One region of the Streptomyces sp. NPDC056222 genome, then DNA from elsewhere that is predicted to be linked to it. Evidence: riboswitches for the same ligand, from Rfam matches in the RefSeq annotation. Region 1 holds a riboswitch; the other holds the start of a gene.

The links. A riboswitch is a leader RNA that binds a small molecule or an ion and turns the genes downstream of it on or off. The one in region 1 is predicted to bind glycine.
Region 2: it holds a riboswitch for glycine, as region 1 does, so the genes downstream of both, gcvT (glycine cleavage system aminomethyltransferase GcvT) here and gcvP (aminomethyl-transferring glycine dehydrogenase) in region 1, are expected to answer to the same signal.

Annotation. Positions count from the first base shown of each region.
Region 1 is NZ_JBHJTL010000012.1:5,151-20,971, reverse strand. Features, by position in the region: gene ACFC0D_RS08520 (FMN-binding negative transcriptional regulator) at 1-634, shown strand, start outside; gene ACFC0D_RS08515 (DMT family transporter) at 687-1,625, opposite strand; gene ACFC0D_RS08510 (DMT family transporter) at 1,821-2,837, opposite strand; gene ACFC0D_RS08505 (Clp protease N-terminal domain-containing protein) at 2,879-3,418, opposite strand; gene ACFC0D_RS08500 (hypothetical protein) at 3,616-3,825, shown strand; gene ACFC0D_RS08495 (SRPBCC family protein) at 3,904-4,332, shown strand; gene ACFC0D_RS08490 (PadR family transcriptional regulator) at 4,413-5,039, opposite strand; gene ACFC0D_RS08485 (PhzF family phenazine biosynthesis protein) at 5,188-5,997, shown strand; gene ACFC0D_RS08480 (CPBP family intramembrane glutamic endopeptidase) at 6,080-6,877, opposite strand; gene ACFC0D_RS08475 (glutamate-cysteine ligase family protein) at 7,055-8,554, opposite strand; gene ACFC0D_RS08470 (hypothetical protein) at 9,032-9,631, shown strand; gene ACFC0D_RS08465 (DUF5999 family protein) at 10,000-10,206, shown strand; gene gcvP (aminomethyl-transferring glycine dehydrogenase) at 10,340-13,225, opposite strand; glycine riboswitch at 13,406-13,504, opposite strand; gene ACFC0D_RS08455 (PRC-barrel domain-containing protein) at 13,616-13,981, shown strand; gene ACFC0D_RS08450 (DNA polymerase IV) at 14,119-15,510, opposite strand; gene ACFC0D_RS08445 (MerR family transcriptional regulator) at 15,600-15,821, opposite strand, start outside.
Region 2 is NZ_JBHJTL010000039.1:3,332-19,152, forward strand. Features, by position in the region: gene ACFC0D_RS19665 (enhanced serine sensitivity protein SseB C-terminal domain-containing protein) at 110-853, opposite strand; gene ACFC0D_RS19670 (enhanced serine sensitivity protein SseB) at 894-1,634, opposite strand; gene ACFC0D_RS19675 (AAA family ATPase) at 1,843-2,514, opposite strand; glycine riboswitch at 2,655-2,757, shown strand; gene gcvT (glycine cleavage system aminomethyltransferase GcvT) at 2,918-4,045, shown strand; gene gcvH (glycine cleavage system protein GcvH) at 4,123-4,503, shown strand; gene glyA (serine hydroxymethyltransferase) at 4,524-5,783, shown strand; gene ACFC0D_RS19695 (L-serine ammonia-lyase) at 5,934-7,304, shown strand; gene ACFC0D_RS19700 (EF-hand domain-containing protein) at 7,847-8,062, opposite strand; gene ACFC0D_RS19705 (GNAT family N-acetyltransferase) at 8,168-8,806, shown strand; gene ACFC0D_RS19710 (YncE family protein) at 8,873-10,060, opposite strand; gene ACFC0D_RS19715 (polysaccharide deacetylase family protein) at 10,060-10,818, opposite strand; gene ACFC0D_RS19720 (ATP-binding protein) at 11,256-11,759, opposite strand; gene ACFC0D_RS19725 (enoyl-CoA hydratase/isomerase family protein) at 11,916-12,683, opposite strand; gene ACFC0D_RS19730 (Ig-like domain-containing protein) at 12,771-14,021, opposite strand; gene ACFC0D_RS19735 (Ig-like domain-containing protein) at 14,209-15,444, opposite strand; gene glgX (glycogen debranching protein GlgX) at 15,642-15,821, shown strand, end outside.

The DNA of each region.
Region 1 (15,821 bases):
GATCCATCCCTGGGACGCCCCCCACGAGGACCGGGAGTGGCGGGACTGGCTGGCTCACCACGACTTCGGCCAGCTCGCGGTGAACGGACTGCCCGGCGAACCGCCGTGGGTGCAGCCGATGCACTTCCGGTACGACTCCGAGCCCGGCCCCCACGGGCAGGTCCTGGCCCACCTCGCCCGCCCCAACCCCCTCTGGCGGGCCTTGGAGCAGAACCCGACGGTCCTGCTCAGCGTGGTCGACGACTACGCCTTCGTGCCCGGCCCGTGGGCGGCCCCGGACGGCGCACCTGCCGAGCACGGCACCCCCACGTCCTTCTACGCCGCGGTCCAGCTGCGCTGCACGGCGCACGTGGTCGACGATCCGGCGGAGAAGGCGGAGTTGCTGAACCGCCAGGTCGCCCACTTCCAGCCCGAGGGCGGTACCGCCCCGGTCACGGCGGCCGAGGCGCCCTTCGGACGGCTCCTGTCGGGGCTGCGGGTGCTGCGCCTCGACGTGACGGAGGTCCGGGCGAAGTTCAAGTACGCGAACCACAAGCCGGAGCCGGTCCAGGACCGCATCGTCGAGGGCCTGACGGCGAGGGCGGGGCGAGGAGACGCCGAGGCGGTGGCTCACCAGGTGCGCCGCCGCGCGTAGGGGGTGGGGCGGGCCCGGGCGCCCCCTGACGGGCTCCGCCCACCCCCACCGGCTACGCCGTCGCAGCCTCCGCCCGCCGCACCGCGGCGTCCCGCGCCTCCGCGAAGGCGAGCCCGGTCACCGCCGTGAGCAGCAACAACGTGCCCACCACGGTGGCGGCGGTCAGCTCCTCCCCCAGTACCGTCACCGCGATCGCCGCAGCGCTCACCGGCTCGAGCAGCATGATCACGGACACGGTCGCCGCACGGACCACCGCCGCCCCGGCGAAGTAGAGCGCGTAGGCGAGCGCGGTCGGCACCGCAGCCACGTACACCAGCAGTCCGAGCACCTGCACGGGCTGCTCGGTGTGCGGGAACAGGCCCTCGACGGCCGCCATCGGCAGCAGTCCCACCGCTCCGACGGCGAAGGCCCAGGTGGTCGTCGACAGCGCGTCGGAGCCGCCGCCGTCACGGCCGAGCCACCGCGTGAGCAGGGTGATGGCCGCGTATCCGGCGGCCGAGAGCACCGCGAGGCCCACGCCGAGCGGCCTGACCTCGCCGCTCTCGCCGCCCAGAACGAGGACGGCCAGTCCGGCGAGCGCCCCGCCGACGGCGGCCGCGCCACCGCCACCGAGGCGTTCGCCCATGGTGAGCCTGGCGCCGAGCGCGATGAGCACGGGCCCCGCGCCCAGCGTGACGACCGTTCCGACGGCCAGCCCGGTCGTCTCGACGGCGGCGAAGTAGGCGCTCTGGAAGACGGTCAGCCCGATCCCCGTACCGAGGATGCGGATCAACCGTCGCCTGCGCGGTTCCGCCGCCTCGGCGGCGGGTCGTCCGGGCCGCAGGGCGAGCGCCCCGAGCAGCAGGACCAGGCCGCCGACGCAGCGCCAGAAGGACAGCGCCAGCGGGCCCATGTCGCTGACCCGGAACATCAGCGAGGCCGCGGCCCCTGCGGTGCCCCAGGCTACGCCGGCGACGATCAGATAGAGGAGGCTCCGCCCGATGGCAGGCATGGCTGCCGTGGACGTGGAGGAGGAGTTCGACACGTGCTTCTCCGTGTGAAGACGGGGTGGTGTGGTCGCTCGAATCCGCACGCGGGCAGCGACGAACCGCTCGGGAACTGCCCGAGCCCGGTCTTCGTCAGGGAGAGTGCCGCCCGCGCCTAAGCGGCAGGGGGCGGAAGTACGGTCGAATGCATGATCGTCACCTTACGGGGCGGTCCGGCCGGCGGACAACTCGGCTTCGAGGTCGCTCGCCCCGGACCCGGAGACGGGCTCGGCCTCGGCCTCCGACCCGGCCACCGGCTCCGCCGAGGCCGGCTTCGGCGTCGACGACTGGGCGATGAACGCGCCGACGAGCACGACCGCGCCACCGATGATCTGCGGCGCCGCCAGGTGCTCACCGAGCAGCACCCAGGCCAGTACGGTCGCGATCACGGCCTCCAGGCAGGCGACGACGCCGGCCACCTGCGGCGAGAGCCTGCGCACAGACACGATCCCGGTGACGTAGGCGAGGACCGTGGCGATCAGCACGATCCACCCGAGGAGCAGCCAGGCAGCCACTCCCGTGCCGTTCATGTCGGCGTCGCCGGCGAGCAGGGACCAGTCCATCCCCCACGGCCGGGCGACGACGGTGAGCACGAGTGCGCCGATGAGGAGTCCGTACGCGATCACACCCAGCGGGTCCACGGGGTCGGACTCGTCGCCGCCGTGGTCGGAGAGCACGAAGTAGCCGACCTGGCAGCAGGCGGCACCCAGTGCGAGCAGCAGTCCGAGCAGGTCGAAGCTGAGCCCCGACCAGACCTGCACCACACATGCCAGACCGCCGACGGCGAGGACGACGCCGAGCGCGGCGGCGCGGGTGACCGGCCGGCGCTGGACGAAGCGGACCCAGCCGAGGACGAGGGCGGGGGCGAGGTACTCGATGAGCAGCGCGACCCCGACGGGGATCCGGGAGATCGAAGCGAAGTAGAAGGCCTGGACGCCCGCGACCGCGAGGAGTCCGAAGCCGACGAGGAGCACGGGCCTGCGACGGAGCAGGTCGCGGTGGCGCCAGGCGACCGGCAGCATGACGAGGGCGGCGCCGGCCACCCGGAGCCACACCACGTGAAGCGGATCGAGGCCTGCCTCGATCAGCGGCTTCGCCGCCACACCTGAACCACCGAATGCGAAGGCCGAGGCCAGGGCGAGTCCCAGGCCGGCGCTTCTCCCCTGAGACGCGTGCATCGGGCCATCATGACAGGACCGAGTCAGGTGCGTAACCCCCGTTACACCTGTTGAGACAGCTCCCCGATCCGGTCGGCGAGAACGAGCGGATCGACCCCCGCCCGGCCGAGCACCTCGACCGCCCGGCTGTCGGGATCCTCGGCGATCACGGCCAGGAGATCGAGGCCACGCGCGCGTGGCTCGCCGCGCAGGGCGGCCCGCTCTCCGGCGCGGTCCATCGCGGCGGCCGCGGCGGGCGACCAGCCGTCCGCCGCCGGATCGGCGTCGCGTACGGCACCCAGGGTGCCGGAGTCCTCCACGGAACCCTGCCACCGCAGGCCGTAGCCGATGGAGCGCTGGACGAGATAGCCGAGGACGCGGGCGAGCTGCGGCCCGCCCTCGAAGGCTGCGCCGACCTCGGGATCGGATTCGATGAGGGAGTGGAGCAGATGGGCGGTGTCGATCTGCCGGTCCCCGTCACGCAGGGCTCTGCGGCGCGCACTCGCCACGACCGTCGCGAGTTCGGCGGTCAGGCGACCGAGCTGGATTTCCGGGCGGCGGGCCACCGGCTGCCGGGGCACGCGAGGGACAGGACTATGCACCCTCCCACCTCATCAGCCCCGGGGGGCCTGAACATCCCCGCGGAGGAGCATGTCCGCATCCCACGTGAGTTGGGCACGGGCGCACGGTCCCTCATCCCTGCGGAGGAGATTTCGGGTGTTCTCCCCGTGGGGGCGCGCGCCGCCTTGCCCTGCGCCCCTGATGCAACCACGGCGCGCTCCCGTTTCGTCCTGTGAGTATGTTCTGGATGGTCGCCCTGCTCGCACTCGACGGGCGGCAGTACGTCTACCGCGTGTACGCACCGCGGGAAGCGCTGCCGGCCGATCTCTTCTGGGCCGCGTTCCTCTGCCACGACGAGGGCGGTGGACCACGGGCCTCCGACTCGTTCGACGCCGCGCAGATGTGGTGGATCGGCGAAGTCGAAGAACTGACGGTTCATCAGTATTGAATGTTGAGGGCCGCGCGGCTACGTTCCGTCGACACCGAAGACCGACGAGAACACGCGAACCCGTGAAGGGGTGGTCGTATGGCCGAAGTCAGCGCGGAGGCACGGATCGATGCGCCGGCTGAGAAGGTCTGGGCGCAACTGACGGACTTCACCTCGTACGGCGAGTGGAACGCCACCCACACCAACTTCCCGAACGGCGGTCCGGCCACGCTCGAGCAGGGCGCCACCTTCGCGGAGAACATGAAGCTGATGGGTTTCCCCGCCGAGGTGACCTGGACGGTCGAGGAACTGGAGACCACCCGGGTGCTGGCCATCCGGGGCAAGGGTCCGATGGGGGTCGACGTCGGCACGCGCTACTCGCTCGCGGCGGACGGAGACGCCACCACGGTCCGGATCGACGGCGAGTTCACCGGCGCGGCCGTCTCGCTGATGGCGGGCAAGCTGAAGGACTCGGCCACCGCGGCGCTGAACGAGTCGCTGCGGAAGCTGGCCGGCCTGGTGGTCTGAGCGAGCCGTCCGCCGACCTACGGACACACGGAAGAGGCCGCACGGCACTGCGCCGTGCGGCCTCCCACCGTCCGGTCGACTCAGTGCTCGTCGGCCAGGATGAGGTACAGCTTCTTACGGGCTTCGTTGATGACCGTGATGGCCTTCTGCCGCTGCTCGGTGCTGCCGGTCTTCCAGACCTGGCCGAACGCCTCCATCAGACCGAAGCCGGCCTGCCGGACCTCGTTCATGGCCTCCCAGTCGACACCGCGCCCGGCCTCCTCCCAGGGGGCCTCCGGCCCCGACTCGGCCTCGGCACGCCCGGCGTCGGTGAGCGTGAACAGCTTCTTGCCGCCCTCGCTCTCGCTGGCGATCAACCCCTCGTCCTCGAGGAGCTGCAGGGTCGGATAGACCGAGCCGGGGCTGGGCCTCCATGCCCCGCCACTGCGCTCGCCGATCTCCTGGATCATCTCGTAACCGTGCATCGGCCGATCCTTCAGCAGCGTGAGGATCGAGGCGCGCACATCTCCGCGCCGCGCCCGCCCCCGGCCGCCTCCTCGACCCCTGCCACCTCCGAAGGGGCCTCCGCCCCACGGTCCGCCGCCGAATCCCGGCCCGAACTGCCCGAAGGCGGCACGCCGCCCCTCGAAGTCACCGCGAGAGCCTCCCCGCCCACGAGGGCCGGGTCCGCAATCGCCATGTCCGTGTTCGTGTCCATGTGAACGCATCGCAACGCTCCTTCCATCGGGTACATCGTTGAACTGTCGCGATGCGTCAACGATATATCGGAACACTTCTTTTGCCAACACCCGATCGGTCCAGTCGTCCCGGATTGGCCTTGGCCTGCGGCTTTACGGCGCCGGTACGTTCCGTGCCATGCGGATCCGAATCGTCGACGCGTTCACCGACCGCCCCTTCTCCGGCAATCCGGCAGGGGTCCTCCTCCTCGACTCCTTCCCCGACGACCACTGGCTCCAGAAGGTGGCCGCCGAGGTCAACCTCTCCGAGACGGCCTTCGCGCACCCGCTGCCACCCGGCGGCGAGGCCGACTGGGCCCTGCGCTGGTTCACCCCGGCCACCGAGGTCGACATGTGCGGCCACGCCACCCTCGCCACCGCCCACGTCCTGCACACGACCGGCGCCGCGACAGGGACTGTCCGCTTCGCCGCCCGCTGCGGCATCCTGAGCGCCACCGCCGCACAGGACGGCACCATCACGCTGGACTTCCCGACCTCCACGCTGACCCCGGTGCCGGCCCCGGACGGCCTGGAGAAGGCACTGGGCGCGGAGGCCGTCTCCGTCCACGACACCGCCGCCCACATCGGGGACCTCGTCGTCGAGCTGCGCGACGAGGCGACCGTCCGGTCCCTTAGGCCGGACTTCGCGGCTCTGGCGCACCTCTCCGACCGGGGTGTCATCGCGACCGCCGCGGCCGAACAGCCGGAGCGCGGCTACGACTTCGTCTCGCGCGGCTTCTTCCCGGGCGTCGGCATCGACGAGGACCCGGTCACCGGCAGCGCCCACACCGCGCTGGCCCCGTTCTGGTCCGCGCGCTTCGGCCGCGACGATCTGACCGGGTTCCAGGGCGGCGCCCGCACCGGCATCGTCCACACCCGGCTGCGGGGCGACCGCACCCTGCTGACCGGCCATGCGGTCACCGTCATCGACGGCGAACTGCACGCCTGAGCCACCACCCCGGACGCCGGGCCCTCGTACACAGAAAGGGGCGCACGGCCCTCGCCGTACGCCCCTTTCTGTCATTCGCCGTCTACATGGTGGGCAGCCAGCCCACCTTCCCGGCCAGCAAGCCGTAGCCGACGAAGGCCACGATGTCGAGCAGCGCGTGCGCCACCACCAGCGGACCCACCCGCCCCCAGCGGCGGTAGAGGAGCACGAAGACGACGCCCATCACGACGTTGCCGACGAAGCCGCCGATCCCCTGGTACAGGTGGTACGAACCGCGCAGCACCGAGCTCGCCACCAGCGCGGCCATCGGCGTCCACCCCAACTGCCCGAGTCGGCGCAGCAGATAGCCGACGACGATGACCTCTTCCAGTACGGAGTTCTGGATCGCCGAAAGGATCAGGACCGGGTACTTCCACCACACCTCCGGCAGCGATTCCGGCACCACGGTCAGATTGAAGCCGGTCGCCCGGGCCCCCAGGTAGAACGCGAGGCCGGCGCTCCCGATCACGGCGGCCACCAGCGCGCCCCGTCCGAGGTCCGGCCAGGGGCGGGTCCGGTCGAAGCCGATCGCCCGCAGCCCGGAGCCCTCCCGCAGCAGCAGGTGCGCGACGAGCAGGACCGGCATCAGCGCGGAGGCGATGCCGAAGAGCTGCCAGGCCAGGTCGAGCCAGGGCCGCCCGGGGGCGAACGAGCCGTTGAGCGTCGCCGCCTGTTCCTTGAGCCCACCGGGCTTGGTCAGCGAGCCGACGAAGCTGATGAAGGACGACACCGCGCTCGCACCGAGCGAGAGCGCCAGGACGATCAGGGTCTCGGACCGCAGAACCCGGCGCGGCAGGCCTTCGGGGGGAAGAGAATCGGCGACCACTCGTTGCTCCGACACCACACCTGTCTCCACTTCCCCATCGCGTTCCGGGTACGGAGATCATGCGTGAAGGGCCCCGCCGGGCGCCATTCCGGGGGGCGGGGGACTTCTGCTCGATCGCGGGCCAGGCGCCGTAACGGGGTCGGGGAGCCTCCTCGGTCCCGGGCCGGGCGCCCCCTGGGGCCCGGAGGATCACTACTCGATGCCCACCGGCCACCGGTGCACCGGTTCGCCGCCGCGCATCAGCTCGGCGTACCGGCGGGTCGTGGCCGCCAGGGCCGCCTCCCGGTCGAGACCGGACTCCCGGGCCCGCCGGAAGGTCTCGGCCTGCCAGGAGGCACCGTTGACCCGGCCACGACAGCGCTCCTCGATCACGCCCAGATAGAAGTCGCGGTCGGCCGGCTCGATGTGCCAGGCGTCGAGCCCCGACGCCGCCAGCGGCAGCAGTTCGTCGAGGACGAGACGTACCGCGGACACCGTCGAGACCCCGCCCGAGCGCCCGGGCCGGGGCCAGCGCAGCTCCGCCTCGATCCCGTGGCGACAGGCGGCGTCGAAGTTCGCGGCGGCGTCCTCGAACGCCAGCTTCTTCCACACCGGCCGGGGCTCCTCGGCCAGCGCCCGCACCAGCCCGTAGTAGAAGGCCGCGTTGGCGACGACGTCGGTGACCGTCGGTCCGGCCGGCAACACCCGGTTCTCCACACGCAGATGCGGGACCCCGTCCACCCAGCCGTAGACCGGCCGGTTCCAGCGGTAGACCGTCCCGTTGTGCAGGACGAGCTCCTGCAGGCGCGGCACCCCGCCCTGGTCGAGGACGAGGAGCGGGTCCTCCTCGTCGCATATCGGCAGCAGCGGCGGGAAGTACCGCAGGTTCTCCTCGAAGAGGTCGTACGCCGAATCCACCCACCTCTCCCCGAACCAGGTGCGGGGCCGCACCCCTTGCGCCTGGAGCTCCGGTGGCCGGGTGTCCGTGGCCTGTTGGAACAGCGGCGGACGGGACTCGCGCCAGAGCTCCCGGCCGAAGAGGAACGGCGAGTTGGCGCCGACGGCGATCTGGACCGCCGCCACGGCCTGGGCCGCGTTCCACACCGCGGCGAAGCGGGCCGGAGTGACCTGGAGGTGCAACTGCACGGAGGTGCAGGCGGCCTCCGGCACGATCGACGTGGACGTGCAGGTGAGCCGCTCCACCCCCTGGATGTCGAGGCTGAAGTCCTCGCCCCGGGCGGCGACGATCTGGTCGTTGAGCAGGGTGTACCGGTCGACGGCCGAAAGGTTCTCGAAGACGAGATCGTTCTGCGAAAGCGTCGGCAGAATTCCGATCATGATGACGCCGGCGTCGACCTCACGGGCCTTGCGGTCGGCGTATCCCAGCCCGGTCCTCAACTCCTCCGCGAGCCGGTCGAATACGCGGCCGCCGAGACGGTGCGGAGCGATGTTCACTTCGAGGTTGAACATTCCGAGTTCCGTCTGGAAATCCGGGCTCGCGATGCGCTCGAGGACCTCGTCATTCACCATCCGTGGCATCCCGTCCACGCCCGCGAGATTGAGTTCGATCTCCAGGCCCATCAGATTCTGTGGACGGTCGAACCTCTTCTCCGCCAGGAGCCTCGCGAGCCCCGCCAGGCACTGCTGGAGCTTCCTGCGGTATCTCTGCCGATCGGACAGGCCGAACCCGTCTGCCACGACCTTCTCCCCCATCGAAGCGTCCCTCCCCGATTGGGCGGCCACGGCGACGGCCGCGCGCGTCACGGACGATGATGCCCAGCCGACTGATCCATAACGCCTGCGGAGCCACCCCGCCGCCAGGTAGGCTGGATTGAGCAATCTCCCGGCACATCCCGCGGTCACTCGACAATGGACATATTCCACCGACATAATCGCGGAAAGCGTGGAGTCGATATTTAGCCGTCCGCAGCGGCGACGAAGCCGCAGGCAGGCGAAGTGCCCTCACGACAAATGCTGCGAATCACCCCTGGAACAAGGCCGGATGACGCCTTGCTCGCAATATCGGCGACCGCTAGCGGAAACAACGTGTGAACACGTCTCGTATAAACTCCGCGAACGAGGCAGAGTGTTGGCGCCCGGCCATGACTTCATGGCCCCTCTCCGGCAGCCCACAGCGCCGTCGTACCTGCCCACGCATCACCGTGTCTCCTGAGTGAGAGGCGACCCATCATGCTCCGACCCTCCCCGGCCCCCGCGCCGGCCCTGCGCAGCGTCCTCGCGGCCCTCGGTTCCCCCACCGCCGTCCGCGAGGCTCGAACTCCCGCTCTCCGGGCCGCCCAGGGGCCGCTGAGCCCCGAGCTGCCCCTGCCCGTCCATGTCCTCGACGTACGGGACCAGGTCGTCCCGTCCGGGCAGGCGCCGCGCACGCGGCTCGTCGGCTGGCGCTTCCTGATCCGGGGCACCGACCGGGCCGTCGCCGCCGCCGACACCATGCTCACGCCCGACGGCTGGTCCTTCTCGCACTTCTTCGAAGGTCCGTACGTCACCGCCACCGAACGCGCCCTGCACCAGGCCGAGACGCTGCCCACGACGTACCAGCCGCGCCTGCTCTCCGTACCGGAGCTGTACATGCTGACGCTGTGGCTCCACGGAGACACGGAGGCCGACGGGGCGTCCGCCTCGCCCGCGCCCAGCGACCTCCTCGTCCCGCTCGCCCCGGCGCCGCCCGGTATCGCCTCCCACCGTCCGCACCGGGTCGCCGACCTGCTGCCCGTCCTGACCCTGCGCCTCGCGCCGCCACCGCTGTTCGGCACTCCGGCGCCGGCCTGAACCACCGCACCCGAAGCTCATCCGACGCGTGCACGCCCCGCAGGCCGACCGGGCCGCGGGGCGCCGCGCTGCCCGAAAGCCGCCGGACACCGCCCGTAACCGCCCGAACACCGCTGTCGAACACCCCGCCCCAGACGGACTAGCCCGCCTGGACTACCCCGAACCATCCGAAGAGACCGCCCAGTTGAGTTGAACCGCCCGCGCGGGTGATACGTCTTCATGCAGTAGGAAGAGCTGCAGTGAAATACCTGCGGATCGACGTCCGTAGGGGAACACTGGACCAACCGAACCGACAACGGGGGGCGGCCATGAGCACCGCATCGAGCCGCAGGACGACAGACACCACGACGCAGCGAAAGAACCCATCCATGTGCCAGCACCAGCCTGCCTGTCCCACCGCCCACTCCGCCGACCGGGAGGCGGCACGACCGATGGCGCACCACCCGGAGCAGGGCTGGAGCCTGCTGTGCAACGGGGTCCTGCTCTTCGAGGACACCGGTGAACTGCTGCCGGACGGACAGATCATCGCCCCGCACCGCCCGTTGACGGCGGGCCGGGTCACGACCGCCGCCTGACGACAGGGCACGTCGGGCACCACACCGTACGAGGGAACACGCCAAGGGCCGGCCCGGAGAACTCTCCGAACCGGCCCTGACTCATGCCCGGTTGCCGACGGCGCTCAGCTCATGCTCGCGCTCGCGGCCGTGCTCAGTTGTCGTACTCGTCCAGCGGCGGGCAGGAGCAGACGAGGTTGCGGTCACCGAACGCACCGTCGATCCGGCGGACCGGCGGCCAGTACTTGTCCGCGGCCGAGACACCGGCCGGGAAGACCGCCTCGTCACGGGTGTAGGCGTGCTTCCACTCGCCGCCCAGCGCCGCCGCGGTGTGCGGGGCGTTGCGCAGCGGGTTGTCCTCCGCCGGCCACTCACCCGACGCGACCTTCTCGATCTCGCCGCGGATCGCGATCATCGTGTCGCAGAAGCGGTCGAGCTCGGTCAGGTCCTCGGACTCGGTCGGCTCGATCATCAGGGTGCCGGCCACCGGGAACGACATCGTCGGCGCGTGGAAGCCGTAGTCGATCAGGCGCTTGGCGATGTCGTCGACGCTGACACCGGTCGACTTGGACAGCGGGCGCAGGTCGACGATGCACTCGTGGGCGACCAGACCGGCCGGACCGGTGTAGAGCACCGGGTAGTGCGGCTCGAGGCGCTTGGCGATGTAGTTCGCGGCGAGGACGGCCACCTGCGTGGCGCGCTTGAGGCCCTCGCCACCCATCAGACGCACGTACGACCACGAGATCGGCAGAATGCCGGCCGAGCCCCACGGGGCGGCCGAGATCGGGCCGACGCCCGTCTCCGGACCGGCGGTGGGCTGCAGCGGGTGGTTCGGCAGGTACGGCGCGAGGTGCGCGCGCACACCGACCGGGCCGACGCCCGGGCCACCGCCGCCGTGCGGGATGCAGAAGGTCTTGTGCAGGTTCAGGTGCGAGACGTCGCCGCCGAACTTGCCCGGCTTGGCCAGCCCGACCAGCGCGTTGAGGTTGGCGCCGTCGACGTACACCTGGCCACCGGCGTCGTGCACCTCGGCGCAGATGTCGGCGACGTGCTCCTCGAACACACCGTGCGTGGACGGGTAGGTGATCATCAGCACGGACAGCTCGTCGCGGTACTGCTCGATCTTGGCGCGCAGGTCCGCGACGTCGACCTCACCGTCGTCGGCGGTCTTGACGACGACGACCTTCATGCCGGCCATGACCGCGGAGGCGGCGTTGGTGCCGTGCGCGGAGGACGGGATGAGGCAGACGGTGCGCTGCTCGTCGCCGTTGGCGCGGTGGTAGGCGCGGACGGCCAGCAGACCGGCCAGCTCGCCCTGCGAACCGGCGTTCGGCTGGATCGACACCTTGTCGTAGCCGGTGACCTCGGCGAGGCGCTCCTCGAGCTCGGTGATGAGCGTGAGGTAGCCCTGCGCCTGCTCGATGGGCGCGAAGGGGTGGATCTGACCGAACTCGGGCCAGGTGACCGGCTCCATCTCGGTGGTCGCGTTCAGCTTCATGGTGCAGGAGCCGAGCGGGATCATGCCGCGGTCGAGCGCGTAGTCGCGGTCGGCGAGCTTGCGCAGGTAGCGCAGCATCGACGTCTCGGAGCGGTGCGCGTGGAAGACCGGGTGGGTCAGGTACGCGTCCGAGCGCAGGAGCTCGGCGGGCAGCGCGTCCTCGGTGGCGGCGTCCAGGGCCTCGATGTCGGCGTCGACACCGAAGGCGGCCCACACGGCGGCGAGCTGGGCGCGCCCGGTGGTCTCGTCGCAGGAGATCGACACGTGGTCGGCGTCGACGAGGTACAGGTTGACGCCGGTCTCGCGGGCGGCGGCGACGGCCTCGGCGGCCTTGCCGGGCACGCGAACGGTGAGAGTGTCGAAGAAGTCGCCGTGGACGACCTCGACACCGCCGGCCTTCAGGCCCTGGGCGAGGATCGCCGCGTACCGGTGGGTGCGCTGGGCGATGCCCTTGAGGCCGTCGGGGCCGTGGTAGACGGCGTACATGCCGGCCATGACGGCGAGCAGCACCTGCGCGGTGCAGATGTTGCTGGTGGCCTTCTCGCGGCGGATGTGCTGCTCGCGGGTCTGCAGCGCCAGGCGGTACGCCCGGTTGCCGTCGGCGTCGACGGAGACACCGACGAGGCGGCCGGGGAGCGAGCGGGCGTGCTTGTCCTGGACGGCCATGTAGCCGGCGTGCGGGCCACCGAAGCCCATCGGGACGCCGAAGCGCTGGGTGGTACCGACGGCGATGTCGGCACCGAGCGCGCCCGGCGAGGTCAGCAGGGTCAGCGCGAGCAGGTCGGCGGCGACGGTGACGATGGCGCCGAGCTCGTGGGCGGCGTCGATCAGCGGCTTGATGTCGCGGACGGCACCGGAGGCGCCCGGGTACTGGACGAGCACACCGAAGACACCGCGCTCGGCGATCTCGGCGGGGATGCCGTCGGACAGGTCCGCGACGACGACCTCGACACCGGTCGGCTCGGCGCGGGTCTCGATGACGGCGATGGTCTGCGGCAGGGCGTCGGCGTCGATGAGGAAGACACCGTTCTTGACCTTGCCGACGCGGCGGGAGAGCGCCATGGCCTCGGCGGCCGCGGTGCCCTCGTCGAGCAGGGAGGCGCCGGAGGTGGGCAGACCGGTGAGGTCGGCGACCATGGTCTGGAAGTTGAGCAGCGCCTCGAGACGGCCCTGCGAGATCTCCGGCTGGTAGGGCGTGTACGCCGTGTACCAGGCCGGGTTCTCCATGACGTTGCGGAGGATCACCGGCGGGGTGAAGGTGCCGTAGTAACCCAGGCCGATCATCGGGGCGAGGACCTGGTTGCGGTCGGCGAGCTCACGCAGCTCGGCGAGGACCTCGGCCTCGGTACGGGCCGAGGGCAGACCGAGCGCCTCGGCGTTCTTGATCACGTCCGGCACGGCGGCGGCCGTGAGCTCGTCGAGGGAGCCGTAGCCGACCTGCGCGAGCATCTTGGCCCGTGCTTCGGCGTCGGGCCCGATGTGCCGCTGCTCGAACGGGATGCCCTGTTCGAGTTCGGAGAGCGGAATGCGGTTGGCGGTCATGTACGGAGGCCTCCTGGTCGTCACGACCTGCGAGGGGCACCAACGGCGCGGGTGCCCGGACGGCCTCCCCCTCTGTCATCTCAACCTGAGAGTTTCACCGGCACGCCAAAGGGGCTCGCCGGCTTTCACCGTCGGTGAGAGCGGATGCCGTCGGACGTCCGCCCTGCTTTCCAGAGTGACCTCGTCCGTGCGGTACAGGGGCCTGAGAGATTCCGGGGAGGATTTGCTCCTTCGGCGCCTCCGAAAGGTTTCTCCGGAGGACTCTCCCGCACAGGGTCGACAGCCACAGCCAGCCTACCAGCGAGGTTCCCGGAGCCATCGCTCAAGTGGCCGACATCCCAGATGTGCACTTTCGTAGTCTTAGAGCAGTTGCGACCTGTTGGAGGGACCGTGCAGACCGACATCGATCCGCGCAGCCTGATCGGCCGCAAGGCGTATGACCGCGAGGGGCACAAGATCGGCACCGTGGACGAGGTGTATCTGGACGACGCGACCGGAGTCCCGGAGTGGGCCGCGGTCCGCACGGGCCTCTTCAGCCGGGACGCCTTCGTCCCCCTGGAGCCGAGCGAGCTGGCCAAGGACGGCCTCCACATCCCCTACGACCGGTCCCTGATCAAGGACGCCCCGGACTTCGGCGTGGGCCGCCACCTCTCCCCCGAGCAGGAGCTCCAGCTCTACCGCCACTACAACATCTCCCTCCCCCCACCACCCCCGGACCGCGACTTCGGCCGCCTGGCGGGCCAGGAGGAGACCTGACGCCTCCGGCCCGCCGGACCGGGAGCAGGCACGCCCGCACACCCTCCGCCGGCCGTCGGCGGCGCGACGGACCCACGAGGGGACCGGAATCTCCGTCACCCCAGCGAGCGAAGCGAGACGGGGACCCCTGGCGATGCTCAGGGGGACGGTGGGAGCGACAAGCCCGGCCGGAGGCCGGGCTCGACCCCCACCAGCGGCAGCGGCTCCCCCGCCTCAAGCTCCGGGTCGTCCACGAGAAACGTCCGCACCCGCCCCGGCGCCGACCCGGGCTGCTCGAAGCGGACGGTGACCCGCCCCACACCGCTCCCCTGCACCCACCCGGCGCCGTACACCGCATGCCGTACGTCGTGCCCGGGCGACCACCGCCGCTCGGCGGGCGCGGCCGGCTCAGGGGCGGCCTCCATGGGTGACGCCTCCTCGGACCGCTCCACCGGCCCCGCCGCCTCGGCCTCCGCCTCCGCCGCCTGGGCGAACAGATCCTCCTGGGTGTAGTCCGCGAGCCCGCTCACCCCCACCCCCAGCAGCCGGACCCCGCCCGTCGTGTCCACCCCCTCGAGCAGCCGCCCCGCGGCCTCCCGCACCACCACGGGGTCGTCCGTCGGTCCCCGCAGCGTCTCGGAACGCGTCAGCGTCGAGAAGTCGAAACGGCGCACCTTCAGCACGATCGTGCGCCCCGAGTGGCCCGAGCCCCGCAGCCTCCCCACGCACCGCTCGGCCAGCCGCTCCACCTCGATCCGGATCCGTACCCGGTCGTGCAGGTCCACGTCGAAGGTGTCCTCCACCGACACCGACTTCGTGTCCCTCTCGGCCACCACAGGCCGATCGTCGTACCCCTGGGCCATCAGGTACAGGGACGCCCCGTGCGCCCGCCCAAGGAGCCGTACAAGCTCGTCCTCGCCCGCTTCCGCCAGGTCCGACACCGTCGTCATACCGGCCCGCCGCAGATGCTCACCGGTGGCCGGCCCCACGCCCGGCAGAATCCGCACCGACTTCGGCCCCAGCAGCTCCCGCTCGGTCCCCGGCTCGATCAGCACCAGGCCATCGGGCTTGGCCTCCTCCGAGGCGATCTTCGCCAGCATCTTGGACCCCGCGAGCCCCACAGACCCCGTCAGCCCCGTGGTGGCGAGAATGTCCCTGCGCAGCCGCTCACCGGCCTCCCGCGCGCTCTCACCGTCGTCGGCCACACCCCCGGCCTCCAGGTCGACGAAGGCCTCGTCCAGGCTCAGTGGCTCCACGAGCGGTGACAGCCGCCCGAGCAGCTCCATGACCTGCTCGCTGATCCCCCGGTAGAAGCCGAAGCGCGGCACGAGATAGGCGGCATTGGGCGCCCGCCGCCGCGCCTGCGCCATCGGCATCGCTGAGTGCACCCCGAAGCGTCGCGCCTCGTACGAGGCGGTGGCGACGACCCCGCGCGGGCCCAGACCTCCGACCACCACCGGCTTTCCACGCAGACTCGGCTTCGCCGCCTGCTCGGCGGCGGCGAAGAAGGCATCCATGTCCAGATGCAGAATCGTCGGCGCGGCTCTCACATCTCCGATGCTCCCCTACGCCACTGACATTCGACCGCACGCACGTGCGGGCACGAATACAGCCGCCCCACGCGCAGCCCGTCCGACGCTCAGACCGCCCGGTCCCGCCGGCGCCGCGCGAGCTCGTCACTCGGGTTGTGGCCGATCAGCGTCTCACCGGTGTCGACGCGCTCCCCGTGCAGCTGCGAGAGCGCCGCCTCGACATCGCGCCAGACCACGCCCACCGCGATCCCGAACACGCCCTGCCCGCCCTGGAGCAGGTCGACGACCTCGTCCGGCGAGGAGCACTCGTAGACCGTGGCTCCGTCGCT
Region 2 (15,821 bases), on a different contig from region 1:
TCCTGGCCGCTTTTTGGGTGGATTCGCCGAGGACGACGAAGGCCGCACCGAGGATCTCGGTGCGGCCTTTTCGGACAGGCGTCTCGCGATGCGGACGAGCTGTCAGGAGTCAGCGATAGACGGGAACGTGGGCGTCGCGGTCGTAGAACGGGCGGGCGTTGGCGCGCAGCCACATCGTCACCGGGTCGTACTCGTCGGACATCGCGACCGTCGAGACGGGCAGCCCGTCGGGGACCGCCGCGATCGACTGGCGCATCATGGCCCGCACCGCCTCGACCGAGGCGGCGGAGGTGTCGTAGAGGTCGAGACCGATGGCGAGGTACGGGGAGCCGAGCGCGGGTTGCACCCAGGCACGGCGCAACGCCCGTACGGCCGAGGTGCGATGGGCGTTCTGGGTCAGCAGGGCGTAGAACTGCGGGATCTCCAGGGAGGGTTCGGAGAGCCGCAGCGGCCCGGCGGGCATCCGGTCGAGACCGGTGGCGATCCGCCGGAGATCGGCCCAGGGGATGCCGACGCCGCCGCCCGGGTCGTGCGGGTTGAGCCAGATGCCCCAGCGGTCGGGGTAGAGGGAGCGCGCGATGTCGCGCCCCGTGACCACTTCGTGGGCACGGTTCCAGCCGGAGGCGGCGAGCTCCTGCGCGGAGGTGACGCACGGGGCGTACCCGAAGCCATCGACCTCCATGTTCCCGTACTGCGCGTCGGGCGAACCGGGTGCGCCCTGCCAGAGCAGCATCCAGACATCGCCTTCGGCGAGGGCGTGCAACAGCTTCTCGTACGCGTCGTAGCGTCCCGGTGCCACCTGGCGCAGCATGTGCTCGACCTGTCCGGCCGCAGCGGTGCTCGACGCGCTCACCCTGGGTCCCGCCCCTCTTCCGTCCACCGAACCAGCTTAATTACGCGGACGCCCGCTGATAGAAGGGGCGCACCCGCTCCAGCATCCAGTCGCCGACCGGGTCCTGCGCAACGTCCAGCAGGATGAGATTGACCGGCCAGGCCACCTCGACCCGGCCCAGCGCGCGGCCGAGCGCGTCGAGCGGGGCGTTGCGGTCGACGCCGTCCCAGGTGGCGAGCTGGACGCCGACGAAGAGCGCCGGCTCCGTGCCCTCGACGCTGGCCAGGGCGCGGCGCGCGGTGACGACGACTCCGGTGGCCTCGAACTCCGCGGACGCGGCGGCGAGGAAGTCGACGGGGTCGTCCTGCCAGTCGGGCTCGAAGAGCCGGACGCGGCCGCCGCTCGCGGGCCCGTCCAGCGGGCTGCGGCCGACCCGGCAGAGCTCGGCGACGGCGGGCGGAGGCAGCGGGGCGCCGACCGTGCCGCCTGGGTTCACGGCGATGCCGAGCTGCGGGGGCAGACCGCGGGCGAAGTCTCGGGCGGGGGCGACGGTGAAGGACATGTGACCGCCCACACAGGCCAGGAACTGCTGCTCGGAGCTGAAGACGGGGACGTACGGCAGTCCGTCGATCTCCATCGTGGGCAGATCGAGGTCCCGGCTCTCGGGGCTGCCGCCGTTGGGGAGGGGCACCCAGACGGGGCTCCGCCCGAGCACCTCGACGAGCCGGCCTCCGGCTGCGGGGTTGCCGAGCGAGGCGGCCAGCACCTCTTCGAGCTCATTGCCCGGCCATGTGACGTCCACGGTTCCCGGTTCCCCTTCTCGCGCCCTGGTCGCGTCTCGCACGCCCTGGTCGCGGCGCCCTCGGGGCAGAACCCTAACGCCGCCCTGGCGCCGCCGTGGCCAAAAGTGTACGGAGCACCCCGGTCCGGATGGACCGGTAACGGCTCGGGCGGTGCACCGCGCCCGCTCGGGCCGGTGCGGGCGCTCGCTCGGGCCGGTGCGGGCGCCGTCAGTCCGTGGGACGGAAGGTGATTCTCCGCAGGGCGCCCGCCGCGTCCCTGTCGAGGAGGGTCGCCGAGGAGCAGCCCCTCGGCAGGCGGCCGGACTCGACGGAGCTCAGGAGCCGGCCGACGGCCCGGCGGTGCCGGGCGAAGGCGTATCCCGACACACCTCGGCCACGCTCGCGCTGCCCCTCCCGCGCGGCGGCCGGGGTGACGTCCAGCAGCACCAGGTGCAGGGCGCCGCCACGGCGGCGGGCCTCGCGGGCGAGCCAGTTCCGCACCCAGGACTGCGTGCCGCAGTCGTGGACGACCACGCTCCGCCCGGAGCGCAGCGCCCGGCGCAGCCCGGCGTAGTGGGCGATACGGGCCAGCGGGCGGTAGACGGCGTACGGCAGGAAGCGGGGCAGCCGTCCCTCCCAGCGCTCGCGGGCGTCCTGCGAATCGATGCCCAGACCCCCCGCCGCGCGTCGCATGAGCGTCGACTTGCCGCTGCCGGGCAGGCCGGAGACCACGACGAGGTCACCGGCGGCGAAGGAGAGCACACGGGGGCCACGGCCGCCCCGCTCGCGCAGATCGCGCAGCAGAGGCACGGCGGAGCCGCGCCTGCGGGTCCTGGCCCTGGCGCGCGGGGACGGTATCCCCGTCCCTGTGGCGTAGGCGCCGGAGTGCTGGAACGTCATCGCTTCTCCCCCAGTCGGGTTCCCGGGAACCCTTGCCCACAAAGTGTAAAGAAGCGGTAATGAGGCACAAGCGATTTGCCGATCAGACCCCTCGTGCAATGATGTGCGCGCCAAGCGCACACAACCTCATACCGGCCGCTCGAATCCGCGCGGGAGAGTCCCGGAACCACCACGGTGGGCCCCGGGCGCCGAAGGAGCAAGACCCTCCCTTGAATCTCTCAGGCCCCGTACCGCGTGGATGAGGCAGATCTGAAAAGCGAACCGCCCCGGCGTGCCCGGTGCGGCTCCACCCAAGGTGCAAGCCGAGGATGCTCTCGGTGAACCTCTCAGGTTCCATGACAGATGGGGAGGATCGTCCTCGTCCGTCATGATTTTTCTGCCTTGGGACCCGGGAGCCACACCCATGAGCACTGCCGCCCCCCGTCTGACCGCCCTCGATGCGCTGCATCGCTCCCTGGGCGCGACCATGACCGACTTCGCCGGCTGGGACATGCCGCTGCGCTACGCCAGCGAGCGCGACGAGCACAACGCCGTCCGCACCAAGGCGGGCCTCTTCGACCTCTCCCACATGGGTGAGATCACCGTCACCGGCCCGCAGGCCGTCGAGCTCCTCGACTTCGCGCTGGTCGGCAACATCTCCACGGTCGGTGTGGGCCGTGCCCGCTACACGATGATCTGCCAGGAGGACGGCGGCATCCTCGACGACCTGATCGTGTACCGCCTCGGCGAGACGGAGTACATGGTCGTCGCCAACGCCTCCAACGCGCAGATCGTCCTCGACGCGCTGACCGAGCGCGCGGCCGGCTTCGACGCCGAGGTGCGGGACGACCGTGACGCGTACGCCCTGATCGCCGTCCAGGGCCCGGAGTCCCCCGGCATCCTGAAGTCGCTCACCGACGCCGACCTGGACGGTCTGAAGTACTACGCCGGCCTCCCGGGCACGGTCGCCGGGGTCCCCGCGCTGATCGCCCGTACCGGCTACACCGGCGAGGACGGCTTCGAGCTGTTCCTGAAGCCCGAGCACGCCGAGGGCGTCTGGAAGGCGCTGACCGAGGCGGGCGCGCCGGTCGGCCTGATCCCGTGCGGCCTGTCCTGCCGTGACACGCTCCGCCTGGAGGCGGGGATGCCGCTGTACGGGCACGAGCTGACCACCTCCCTCACCCCGTTCGACGCGGGCCTCGGCCGGGTCGTGAAGTTCGAGAAGACGACCAACGACGGCGTCTTCGTCGGCCGCAAGGCGCTGGAGGCCGCCGCCGAGCGTGCCGCCTCCAACCCGCCGCGCAAGCTCGTCGGCCTGATCGCCGAGGGCCGCCGCGTCCCGCGCGCCGGCTTCTCCGTCGTCGCGAACGGCGAGGTCGTCGGCGAGGTCACCTCCGGTGCCCCGTCCCCCACCCTCGGAAAGCCGATCGCCATGGCGTACGTGGACGCGGCGCACGCCGAGCCCGGCACGCAGGGTGTAGGTGTGGACATCCGCGGCACCCACGAGCCGTACGAGGTCGTGGCGCTGCCGTTCTACAAGCGCCAGAAGTGACGCATCCGTCTCGCTCCGCGTCTCACCCCGCAAGACCCACGTTCATCAGCACTCCCTCGATCCAGGAGAATCAGGTCATGAGCAACCCCCAGCAGCTGCGCTACACCAAGGAGCACGAGTGGCTGTCGGCCGCCGAGGACGGCGTCGCGACGGTCGGCATCACGGAGTTCGCGGCCAACGCGCTCGGTGACGTCGTCTACGCCCAGCTCCCGGAGGTCGGTGACACGGTGACCGCGGGCGAGACCTGCGGTGAGCTGGAGTCGACCAAGTCCGTCAGCGACCTGTACTCCCCGGTCACCGGTGAGGTCGTGGCGGCCAACCAGGACGTGGTGGACGACCCGTCGCTGGTGAACACCGCTCCGTTCGAGGGTGGCTGGCTGTTCAAGGTGCGCGTCACGGGTGAGCCGGACGACCTGCTTTCCGCCGACGCGTACGCCGAGTTCTCCGCCGGGAACTGAGACCCCTTAGGGATCGATTCATGTCTGTGCTGAACACCCCTCTTCACGAGCTGGACCCGGACGTCGCCGCCGCCGTCGACGCCGAGCTCCACCGTCAGCAGTCCACCCTCGAGATGATCGCCTCGGAGAACTTCGCTCCGGTCGCGGTCATGGAGGCCCAGGGCTCCGTTCTCACCAACAAGTACGCCGAGGGCTACCCGGGCCGCCGCTACTACGGTGGCTGCGAGCACGTCGACGTCGCCGAGCAGATCGCGATCGACCGGATCAAGGACCTGTTCGGCGCCGAGTACGCCAACGTCCAGCCGCACTCCGGTGCCTCCGCGAACCAGGCCGCGCTGTTCGCGATCGCCCAGCCCGGCGACACGATCCTGGGCCTGGACCTGGCCCACGGCGGTCACCTGACCCACGGCATGCGCCTGAACTTCTCGGGCAAGCAGTTCAACGTGGTCGCGTACCACGTGGACGAAGCCGGTCTGGTCGACATGGCCGAGGTGGAGCGCCTGGCCAAGGAGCACCGCCCCAAGGTGATCATCGCGGGCTGGTCCGCCTACCCGCGTCAGCTGGACTTCGCCGAGTTCCGCCGGATCGCCGACGAGGTCGAGGCGTACCTGTGGGTCGACATGGCCCACTTCGCGGGCCTGGTCGCGGCCGGTCTGCACCCGAACCCGGTCGAGTACGCGGACGTGGTGACCTCCACCACGCACAAGACGCTGGGCGGCCCGCGCGGCGGCATCATCCTCGCGAAGAAGGAGTTCGCGAAGAAGCTGAACTCCTCGGTCTTCCCCGGTTTCCAGGGCGGCCCGCTGGAGCACGTGATCGCGGCCAAGGCCGTCTCCTTCAAGGTCGCGGCCTCGGAGGAGTTCAAGGAGCGCCAGCAGCGCACGCTGGACGGCGCCCGGATCCTCGCCGAGCGTCTGGTCCAGGACGACGTCACCGCGCACGGTGTCTCGGTCCTGTCCGGCGGCACGGACGTGCACCTGGTCCTGGTGGACCTGCGCAACTCCGAGCTGGACGGCCAGCAGGCCGAGGACCGTCTCCACGAGGTCGGCATCACGGTCAACCGGAACGCGATCCCGAACGACCCGCGTCCGCCGATGGTCACCTCGGGTCTGCGCATCGGTACGCCGGCGCTCGCGACCCGCGGTTTCGGCGACGAGGACTTCCGTGAGGTGGCCGACGTCATCGCGGAGACCCTGAAGCCCGGCTTCGACGCCGAGGCGCTGAAGGCCCGCGTGTCCGCGCTTGCGGAGAAGCACCCGCTGTACCCCGGCCTGAAGTAATTTCGTACGCTTTAGTTCCAGGCTCGTTCGTACGAAAGCTCCGGGGCACCGCGCACACTGGACAGTGAGCGCGGTGCCCCACCCCCTTTTCCTGCTGTTCTGCACCACCCCGGCAGACAACGGCGTCTAGCCCCCCACAAGGAGTTCCCCGTGGCCATCTCGGTCTTCGACCTGTTCTCGATCGGTATCGGCCCGTCGAGCTCCCACACGGTGGGCCCCATGCGCGCGGCCCGGATGTTCGCCCGCCGACTGAAGAACGAGGGGCTCCTCGCCCACACCGCGTCGATACGCGCGGAGCTGTACGGCTCGCTGGGCGCGACGGGGCACGGCCACGGCACGCCGAAGGCCGTCCTGCTGGGCCTGGAGGGCAGCTCCCCGCGCACGGTCGACGTCGAGACGGCGGACGACGAGGTCGAGCGGATCAAGTCCAGCGGCCGGATCAACCTCCTCGGCGCGCACGAGATCCCCTTCGACTTCGACGAGGACCTGATCCTGCACCGCCGCAAGGCGCTGCCGTACCACGCCAACGGCATGACGATCTTCGCGTACGACGCGGAGGGCGCGCTGGTCCTGGAGAAGACCTACTACTCGGTAGGCGGCGGCTTCGTCGTGGACGAGGACGCGGTCCAGGGTGAGAACCCGATCGTCCCGGACGACACCGTCCTGAAGTACCCCTTCCGTACGGGCGACGAGCTGCTGCGCCTGGCGAAGGAGACCGGCCTGTCGATCTCGGCGCTGATGCTGGAGAACGAGAAGGCCTGGCGCAGCGAGGACGAGATCCGCGCGGGCCTGCTCGAGATCTGGCGGGTCATGCAGGCCTGTGTCTCGCGCGGCATGTCCCGCGAGGGCATCCTGCCGGGCGGCCTGAAGGTCCGCCGCCGCGCCGCGAACACGGCCCGGAAGCTGCGCTCCGAGGGCGACCCGGCCGCGCTCGCGATGGAGTGGATCACGCTCTACGCGATGGCCGTGAACGAGGAGAACGCGGCGGGCGGCCGCGTGGTCACCGCCCCGACGAACGGCGCGGCGGGCATCATCCCGGCCGTCCTGCACTACTACATGAACTTCGTGCCCGGCGCGGACGAGGACGGTGTGGTCCGCTTCATGCTGGCGGCGGGCGCGGTCGGCATGCTCTTCAAGGAGAACGCCTCCATCTCCGGCGCCGAGGTCGGCTGCCAGGGCGAGGTCGGCTCGGCCTGCTCGATGGCCGCCGGCGCCCTCGCGGAGGTCCTGGGCGGCACCCCCGAGCAGGTCGAGAACGCGGCCGAGATCGGCATGGAGCACAACCTGGGGCTGACCTGCGACCCGGTCGGCGGCCTGGTCCAGATCCCGTGCATCGAGCGCAACGGCATGGCGGCGGTCAAGGCGGTCACGGCGGCGAAGATGGCGATGCGCGGCGACGGCAGCCACCTGGTCTCCCTCGACAAGGTCATCAAGACCATGAAGGAGACCGGCGCGGACATGTCGGTCAAGTACAAGGAGACGGCCCGCGGCGGTCTCGCGGTGAACATCATCGAGTGCTGACGTCGTAGGGCCTGACCGGCGCGTGCGCCGTACGTCCCGGCACGATCTCCGCGCACACGAACGCCACGACCGAGGGGCCCGCCGAAGCGGGCCCCTCGGTCGTCGTACCGGCCGTCGGAGCGCGGGCTGGATGTCCGTGCGGAGCCAGTAGCGGCCGCCCTCGCGGCCGAGCAGTGCTGCAGCACCACACGGCGGCGCACCCACTGGGAGGGAAGCCGGATCAGCCGGTCGTTCCGTACGAAGGTGCGCAGCAGCGACTCCACCTCGTCGTTCTCGTAGCCGTGGCTCTCCGGCTCCTCGGCGGGCGGGCGCGTGGTGCGGACGATGCCCTTGAACTGCTCGCTCAGGGCGTGGAGTTCGCCTTCGGTCTCCGCCAGGAGACCGCCGTCGGTCAGTCTCCGCACGGCCACGGCCGCCTCCTTGACGGAGACCCCGGCCGCCCGGGCCGCGGACGGCAGCGACGTCGCGTGAGGCGGGCGGCCCGTGGTTCGCCGCTCGGCCGGCTGTCGCGGTACGGCGCCGCCCGTCCTCGCCCGGCGGGGTCAGGCCTTGTTGAGGTCCGCCCAGAACTCGTCCCAGGACAGCTTGCCGTCGGCGTTGCCGTCACGCTGGCCGATCAGGGCCTCCGCGACCGTCTCGGTGACGTTGAAGTCACCCAGCTGCGCCATGACGCTCTTGTACTCGGAGGCGGTGATGAAACCGTCCCCGTCCACGTCGAACCGCTCGAATGCCTTGCGCGCCGACTCGATGTCCGCCACAGCTTCCGCCCCTTCTTGATGCTTCGATGACGGGGCTCAGATTATCGGGCGTTCCCCGGGGGCCGGGCGCCGGGGAGTGGCGGGCCATGGCGGATCATGGGAGGTATGAGCGACGACGTGGCACGGATCCTGGCAGCGGCGGCCCGCGGACAGTTCCCGCCGCCCGACGGTTCGACGACCGTCGTCCCGCCGCCGAACGACCGGGACGCCGGTGTCCTCGCCTTCACCGCGCACTCGGTCGTCTTCACGGACGCGGATCCCGCATGGGTGCGGGCGGAGCTGGCGGCCGCCTCCAGCGACCCGCTGGCCGCCTCGATGAACCCGGGGTTCCTCCTCGCCCTGATGCGGCACACGGGCCGGCGCATGAACACCATCGACCTGCTGACGGTCGCCACGGCGCTGCCCGGGGAACCCGAGCTGCCGCTGCGGGAGATCGAGGACCCGGAGCATCCCCGGGTGGCGCGGGCGATGAAGTACCGCGACGACGTACGGGTGTGGGCGGCCCACGGCGGCGTGGTGATCCTGGGCCGGGGAGTGGCGGGCCGTTGGGAGGCGGCGATCGAGGTCGACGAGGAGGTCAGGCACCGCGGGATCGGCCGGGCGCTGGCCCTCGCCGCCCGGCATCTGACACCGGGCGACGTGGTCTGGGCGCAGCAGTCCCCGGGCAACGCCCGCAGCGTGCGCGTCTTCCAGGCGGCGGGCTACCGCCCGGTGGCCTCGGAGGCCCTGCTCACGGCGGGCTGACCCGCGCCCGGCGAGTGCGCAGAGGCCCCTCCCGAGGGGCCCGGAGACCGGCCGGGCCCCGAGGAGCTAGCGGAACACTCCGGTGTGGCCGAGGGAGTAGCGCCCGGGCTGGGGATAGACCGCGAGGCCGTGGGGGCCGCCGCCGACCGGGATGCGGGCGAGCTGCTTGCCGGTCTTGGTGTCGATCGCGTAGACCTCGGAGTCGTAACGTCCCGACAGCCACAGCACCTTGCCGTCGGCCGAGACACCGCCCATGTCCGGGGAGCCGCCGTCCGGCAGCCACCACTTCTTCGTCAGCTTGTTCTGCCCGAAGTCGAAGACCGAGATGGAGCCCTCGCCCCGGTTGGGGACGTACATCTCCTTGGAGTCCCGGGAGACGTAGAGGCCGTGGGCGCCCTTGCCGGTCGGCATCAGTCGCGGGGTGGTGAACTTCTCGCCGTCCAGGACCCACATGCCGTGGGCCATCATGTCGGCGATGTAGAAGGTCTTGCCGTCCGGGGAGAGCTTCACGTCCTGCGGCATCGCGCCCTGGAAGGGGAGCTTCTGCTGGCCGATGACCTCCATCTTCGCCGTGTCGACCTTCAGCAGCTCGCCGGAGAACTCGCAGGAGACGACGAAGTACCGGCCGTCCGCGGAGAAGTCCGCGTGGTTGACGCCGTAGCAGGAGACCGGGACGGTCTTCTTCCGGTCCATGGTGTGCGGGTCGCGGAAGACCAGCTCGCGGTCGAGGGAGGCCATGACGACGGCGTACTTGCCGTCGGGGGTGAAGTAGAGGTTGTACGGGTCGTGGACCTCGACGGGCTTGCCCGCCACTCCGGTGGCGGGGTCGATCGGGGTGAGCGTGTGGCCGCGGTTGTTGTTGACCCAGAGCGTCTTCAGGTCCCACGACGGGACGACGTGCTGCGGCTGGATGCCGACCGGGATGGTCTCGATCACCTTGTAGGTCGCCGGGTCGATGACGGAGACGGTGTTGGAGTTGGTGTTGGGCACGTAGACCCGGGACGGGAAGTCCTTGACGACGGGCGAGAGCAGGCCCGGCCGGTCGGCCGCGTAGACGTCCTTGGGGTCGAGGAGCGGTGGCATTCCGGGGAGGCCGTCCGGGACGGCCTCCTTCGGTACGACCGGGCGCGCCGCCGCCTCCTTCTTGGCGCCGCCACGGGGCTCGGTGCCGTTGTCCGCGGTACCGCACCCGGCGAGCGCGGCGAGCAGGGCGGCGGCGAGGAGGCTCTTCGAACGCTTGGTGAGAGGCAGCATCAGGTCAGCAGCTCCGTGGTCGTCACCGCGCGCAGGCCGCGGCGGTCGAGGTCGGCGAGGAGGGGCGGCAGGGCGGCGAGCGTGTCTGCGTAGCCGAGGTGCAGGCTCACCACCGATCCGTTGCGGATCGGCCCGGTGACGTTGCGGACGACGGCCGCGGCGCCGGGCGAGGTGAAGTCGAGGGAGTCGACGTCGTACGAGAGGACGTGCGGGTAGCCGACCTGGCGGGCGGCCCGCTGGACGGCCGGGCTCGCGTTCCGGCCTCTGGACGGCCGGAACCAGCTGCCGATGGAGCCGGTGAGCCGGCGCAGCCGCGTGGCGCAGGCGCTGATCTCCGCGTGCGCCTCGTCCTCGGTCATCGCGTTGACGTCGAGATGGCGCTGGGTGTGGTTGCCGAGGTCGTGGCCGCCGTCGAGGATCCGGCGGGCCAGCTCGGGGTGGGTGTCGAGCCAGTCGCCGACGGCGAGGACGGTGACCCGGGCGCCGCCCTTCTCGGCCTCGGCGAGGACGGCGCGAGCGAGAGCGGGGTCGCCCTGGCCGTGGAAGGTGAGGGCGACCCGGGGGCGGTCGCGCGGCCCGCTCGTGATCTCGACCGGCAGGCCGGGGAAGCGGCGGGGGCCCGGTGCGACGGGCTCGGGGGCGGGGGCGGGGCCGTCGGGTGGGGGGCGGCCGTCGCTGCCGCAGGCGGCGGTGAGCGCTCCCGCGAGGGCGGCCGCCGCGCCCGCCCGGAGTGCGCCACGGCGGTCGGTCAGGGTCACGCGCCCATTTAAGGCCCGTAGCACCCGTTTTCTAACGATTAAGCCATTTCAGGACGTTTACGGGTCGCACTCCAGTGCCCGCCATGTGAAGGAGTCGAGGAAACAAGCGGTGAACCCCATACTTATTCACCATTTACAAGGCAGGTGCTCTAGGTCACCAACGATTCATCGGTAAACTGTCACCCTTTGACTGATTTGCCCCAGTAGGGACTTTTGGCGCGATGGCCCCCTGTCTGCCATAGTCGGAGACACGACCCCCATTGACCCGGGCCAGGTCGTTTTCACGGCCGTGGATACACCCCCCCGATCCACGGCCGTCCTCACGGAAGCCCCCAGGCGCCCCACCGCGGCGGACGGGGGCTTCGGTGCATCCGGGGACGGCCGACGACCCGCGAGCAGCAGCCGAAGACCGACAGCCAGAGGCCGACGGCTTGCGGTCAGCGGTCCGAGACGCGCATCTCGAACCACGTCGTCTTGCCGCGCGGCTGCAGATCCACGCCCCAGCGGTCGGAGAGCTTGTCGACGAGGAAGAGCCCGCGCCCGCTGATGTCGAGCTCCTGGACGGGCATGAGACACGGCAGCCCTCGCGAGGGGTCGCGGACCTCGATCCGGATCCAGCCACGACGGCGCAGCATCCGCAGCCCGAAGACCCGGGCGCCGGTGTGCCGGACGGCGTTGCCGACGAGTTCGGAGACGAGCAGGACGGCGTGCTCGGCGATCTGCGGGGACAGGGCCCACTGCCGAAGGACGACGCACTGGGTGAGCCGGCGGGCGATCGCGGCGGACTCGGGACGGGACGGCAGCCGCACGTCCTCCTCGGCCGGATTCCCGTACAACTCCAGCGCCTTGAGGGCCTGTTCGTCATCGACGGCCGGTACCCACCGTGCTGCGGTCGCACCGCCGTGCTGCCGCGGCTGTTCCACACCCTCCAGGCCCGCCATGCCCCCCATCATGGCCGGACGGAACGGGCCGCGGGGCCGTTCCGACGGAATCGAGGCCCCGGAATCGACAATTCCGCTGAATTCGCATGGCATATGCCCTTGGCGGACGGCGGTACTGGAGAGTAGGGTCCGCCGACCGCCTCGGGCCGCCGGAAATCAGACGAACTTCGCCTTGCCCGGACCCTCCTCGACGAAGCTGCGCATCCCGCGCTCGCGGTCCTCGGTCGCGAACAGACCCGCGAACCAGGTGCGTTCGATCGCGAGACCGGTGTCGATGTCGGCCTCCAGACCCTGGTCGACGGCCTCCTTCGCGGCGCGCAGCGCGATGGCGGGGCCCTGGGCGAGCTTCGCGGCCCAGGCGTGCGCCTGCTCGTACACCTCGGCCGCCGGGACGACCCGGTCGACCAGACCGAGCGTCAGGGCCTCGTCGGCCTTGACCATCCGGCCGGTGAAGATGAGGTCCTTGGCCTTCGACGGGCCGACCAGACGGGACAGCCGCTGGGTGCCGCCGGCGCCGGGGATCAGACCGAGCAGGATCTCGGGCTGGCCGAGCTTGGCGTTGTCCGCGGCGATCCGGTAGTCGGCGCACAGGGCCAGTTCGCAGCCGCCGCCCAGGGCGTAGCCGGTGATGGCGGCGACGACGGGCTTGGGGATGCGGGCGACCGCGGTGAAGGAGTCCTGGAGTGCGCGCGACCGCTTGACCATGGCCGCGTGGTCCATGACCTGCATCTCCTTGATGTCCGCGCCCGCCGCGAACACCTTCTCGCCGCCGTACAGGATCACGGCGCGCACGTCGTCGCGGTCGGTCGCCTCCTGGGCCAGCTCGAGCAGCCGGTCCTGGGTGGCGATGTCGAGGGCGTTCATCGGAGGGCGGTCGAGGCGGATGGTGCCGACGCCTTCGGCGACTTCGAGGTTCACAGTCATACCCGGCAGGTTAGCCGCCGTTAACGACAACGGACCCGGTGCTGTTGCTCACAGCGCCGGGTCCGTCGTACGGAGTGGATCGGGGACCTACTTGATCCACTCCGACCAGCTCATGTTCCAGCCGTTGAGGCCGTTGTCCGGAGCGATCTGCTTGTCCTTGGAGTTCTTCACGACCACCACGTCGCCGATGAGCGAGCGGTCGTAGAACCAGGCCGCCGGGGTGGAGCCGTCGCCGGCGCCGCGCGCGTCCCGCAGACCGACGCAGCCGTGGCTGACGTTGGCCGAGCCGAAGGTGCCGGACGAGGCCCAGTAGTTGCCGTGGACGAAGGTGCCCGAGGTCGACAGACGCATCGCGTGCGGCACGTCCTTGATGTCGTACTCACCGCCGAAGCCGACCGTGGCGCCGTTCATCCGGGTCACCTTGTACTTCTCGCTGATGACCATCTGACCGTTGTACGTGGTCGTGGACGGAGCGCCCGCGGTGATCGGGATCGTCTTGATGATCTTGCCGTCGCGCTCGACCTTCATCGTCTTGGCGCTGGCGTCGACCGTGGAGACCTGACGGCGGCCGATGGTGAAGGTGACCTTCTTCTTCTGCTTGCCGTAGACGCCCGGGCGGCCCTCGACGCCGTCCAGGTTGAGCTCGACGGTCACCTTGGTGCCCGCGGCCCAGTACTCCTTGGGGCGGAAGTCGAGGCGGTCGTTGCCGAACCAGTGGCCCTCGACCTCGACGGCGGGCTCGGCGGTCACCTTGATGGCGTTCTCGACGGCCGCCGGGTTGGTGATGCCCCGGGTGAAGTTGATCGAGACCGGCATGCCGACGCCGACGGTCGAGCCGTCCTCGGGCGTGTAGTGGCCGATGAAGGTGTTCTTCGGGGTCAGGGTGGTGAAGGTGGTGTCCTTCGCCGACTCACGGCCCTCGGAGTCCTTCGCGATCGCGTGGACCTTGTACTGCGTACCCGCGGACAGGTGGCCGACCGGCGTCCAGCTGGCGCCGTCCGCGGCGATCTTGCCCTCGACCTCGACACCCTTGGTGTCGGCGACGGTGACCGTCGTCAGCTTGCCCTGCTCGGCCGTCACCTTCAGCGCACCGCTGGTGGCGACCGCGTCGGCGCCGTCCTTCGGGGCGATCGTGACGACCGCCTGCGACGCCGCGTTCTCCTGCTTGCCCCCGCCGCTCTGCGCCGGGTCCTGTCCGCCCTTGCCGCCGCCCGCCGGCTCCCCGCCCCCGCAGGCCGTCAGCACCAGGAGCAACGCTCCCACAGCCAGGGCCTGCAGACGCGCGCCCCCGCGCCGCCGTCCGCGCCCCACCCCGGCCGATATCGGCTGCCCGTTCAAAATGGTCGTCTCCCCTCGCACGGCCTGGTCTCACCACGGCCCGCACCCCCGCGCGCATCCTCCGCGCACACGGCGCTAGATAATCACACCGCAGGACACGAAAGTTCCACGCGAATGTCACCGTTCAGTCCCAGTTGATCCAGGAACCGTGCACGCGACGCAGGTCAGCGAGGGGACGACGAGGGGCTCACCGCAGGGCGGAACCTGCCTTCCACTGGTTCCACTCCATGTTCCAGCCTCCGAGCCCGTTGTCGGGAGCGACCTTTCGGTCACGGGAGTTGACCACTTCCACCACGTCCCCGATGAGCGTCCGGTCGAAGAACCAGCCCGCCGGGGATTCCGGGCTGCCGCCCTTCTCGTCCCGCAGGCCGACACAGCCGTGGCTGACGTTGGCCGAGCCGAAGGTCGAGGGATCGGCCCAGTAGTTGCCGTGCAGGAAGGTCCCCGAGTCGGTCAACCGCATCGCGTGCGGCACGTCCTTGATGTCGTACTCACCGCCGAAGCCGACCGTGCGGCCGTCCATCCGCGTCACGTCGAAGAGCTCCGTGACCACCATCTTCCCGTTGTACGTGGTGGTCTTCGGCGCCCCGGCCGTGATCGGCACGGTCGCGAGGACGTCACCGTCCCGGTGCACCTCCATCGTGTGCGCGGCCGCGTCGACCACGGACACCTGGGAGCGCCCGACCGTGAACCCGACCTTCTTGCGCTGGATGCCGTACACCCCCGGCGCGCCCTCGACATCGCGCAGCGCGAGCTCGACGGTCACCTTGGTGCCGGGCTGCCAGTACTCCTCCGGACGGAAGTCGAGCCGCTCGTCGCCGAACCAGTGGCCGACGACGTCCACCGGGGGCTCGGAGGTGATCCTGATGGCCCGTTCGACCGCTTCCCGGTTCTCGATGGCCCGGTTGAACCCGAACGAAACGATCATGCCGGTGCCGACCGTGGAGCGGTTCTCCGGCTTGAAGTAGCCGATGAAGCGACGCTCGGGCACGACCGTGGTGAACGTGGTGTGCCGGGCGGAGCGTCGGCCGTGCGCGTCCAGCGCCACGGCGTCCACGCTGTACTTGGCGGCGAGCGCGAGCCGCTCGTCCGCCTTCGGCCGCCAGCGCAGCCCGTCCTCGCTGATCGCGCCCGGGACCTCGGTCCGCTGGGCGTCCTCGACCTGGACGACGGTGACCCGTTCGAGGCGTCCGCTGTCGACCCTCACCTCGATCGGCCCCTCGGCGGGCACGGCCCGGCTGCCGTCCTCCGGGCTGATCCGGATGACGTCGCCGGGCGCCCGCGCCTTCCCGGGCAGCGAGATGTCGATGCCTCCGCCGTCGTCGCCGCCCTTGTCGGTGCAGCCCGCAAGCCCGGCCACCAGTCCCGCCGCCGCCAGGGCGAGCACCGCACCGGTCCTCACCCGCTTCAGTACGTGTTTCACGCCTGGCCCAACGACAGCCACCCTCCAGGGGAAACGTGCGTGCGGGTCATGTTGGGAGTCCGGTCGTCCGGGCAGAACAGGTGGGAGGACCACGTGCGGGGAGTCGCGGCCGGGACGCCGCGCCCTCCGCGACATGGGGGTACCTCCCATGCCGGTGGCTGTGGGGGAGGGCCCGACGAGCCGCGGGAGGCCGACAGGTGTCGAGCGCAGCCGAGCAGGAGGCGGTACGGGACGGAGTGGGGCTCTCCCCTGCCCCGGAGCGGCCCCGGCCCGTGGTGTGGCCGGGGGCGCCCACCCCGTTGGGCGCGCGGTGCCGGGTGGGACCCGACGGGGTCGCCGGCACCAACTTCGCGCTGTGGGCGGGCGGGGCGGAGGCC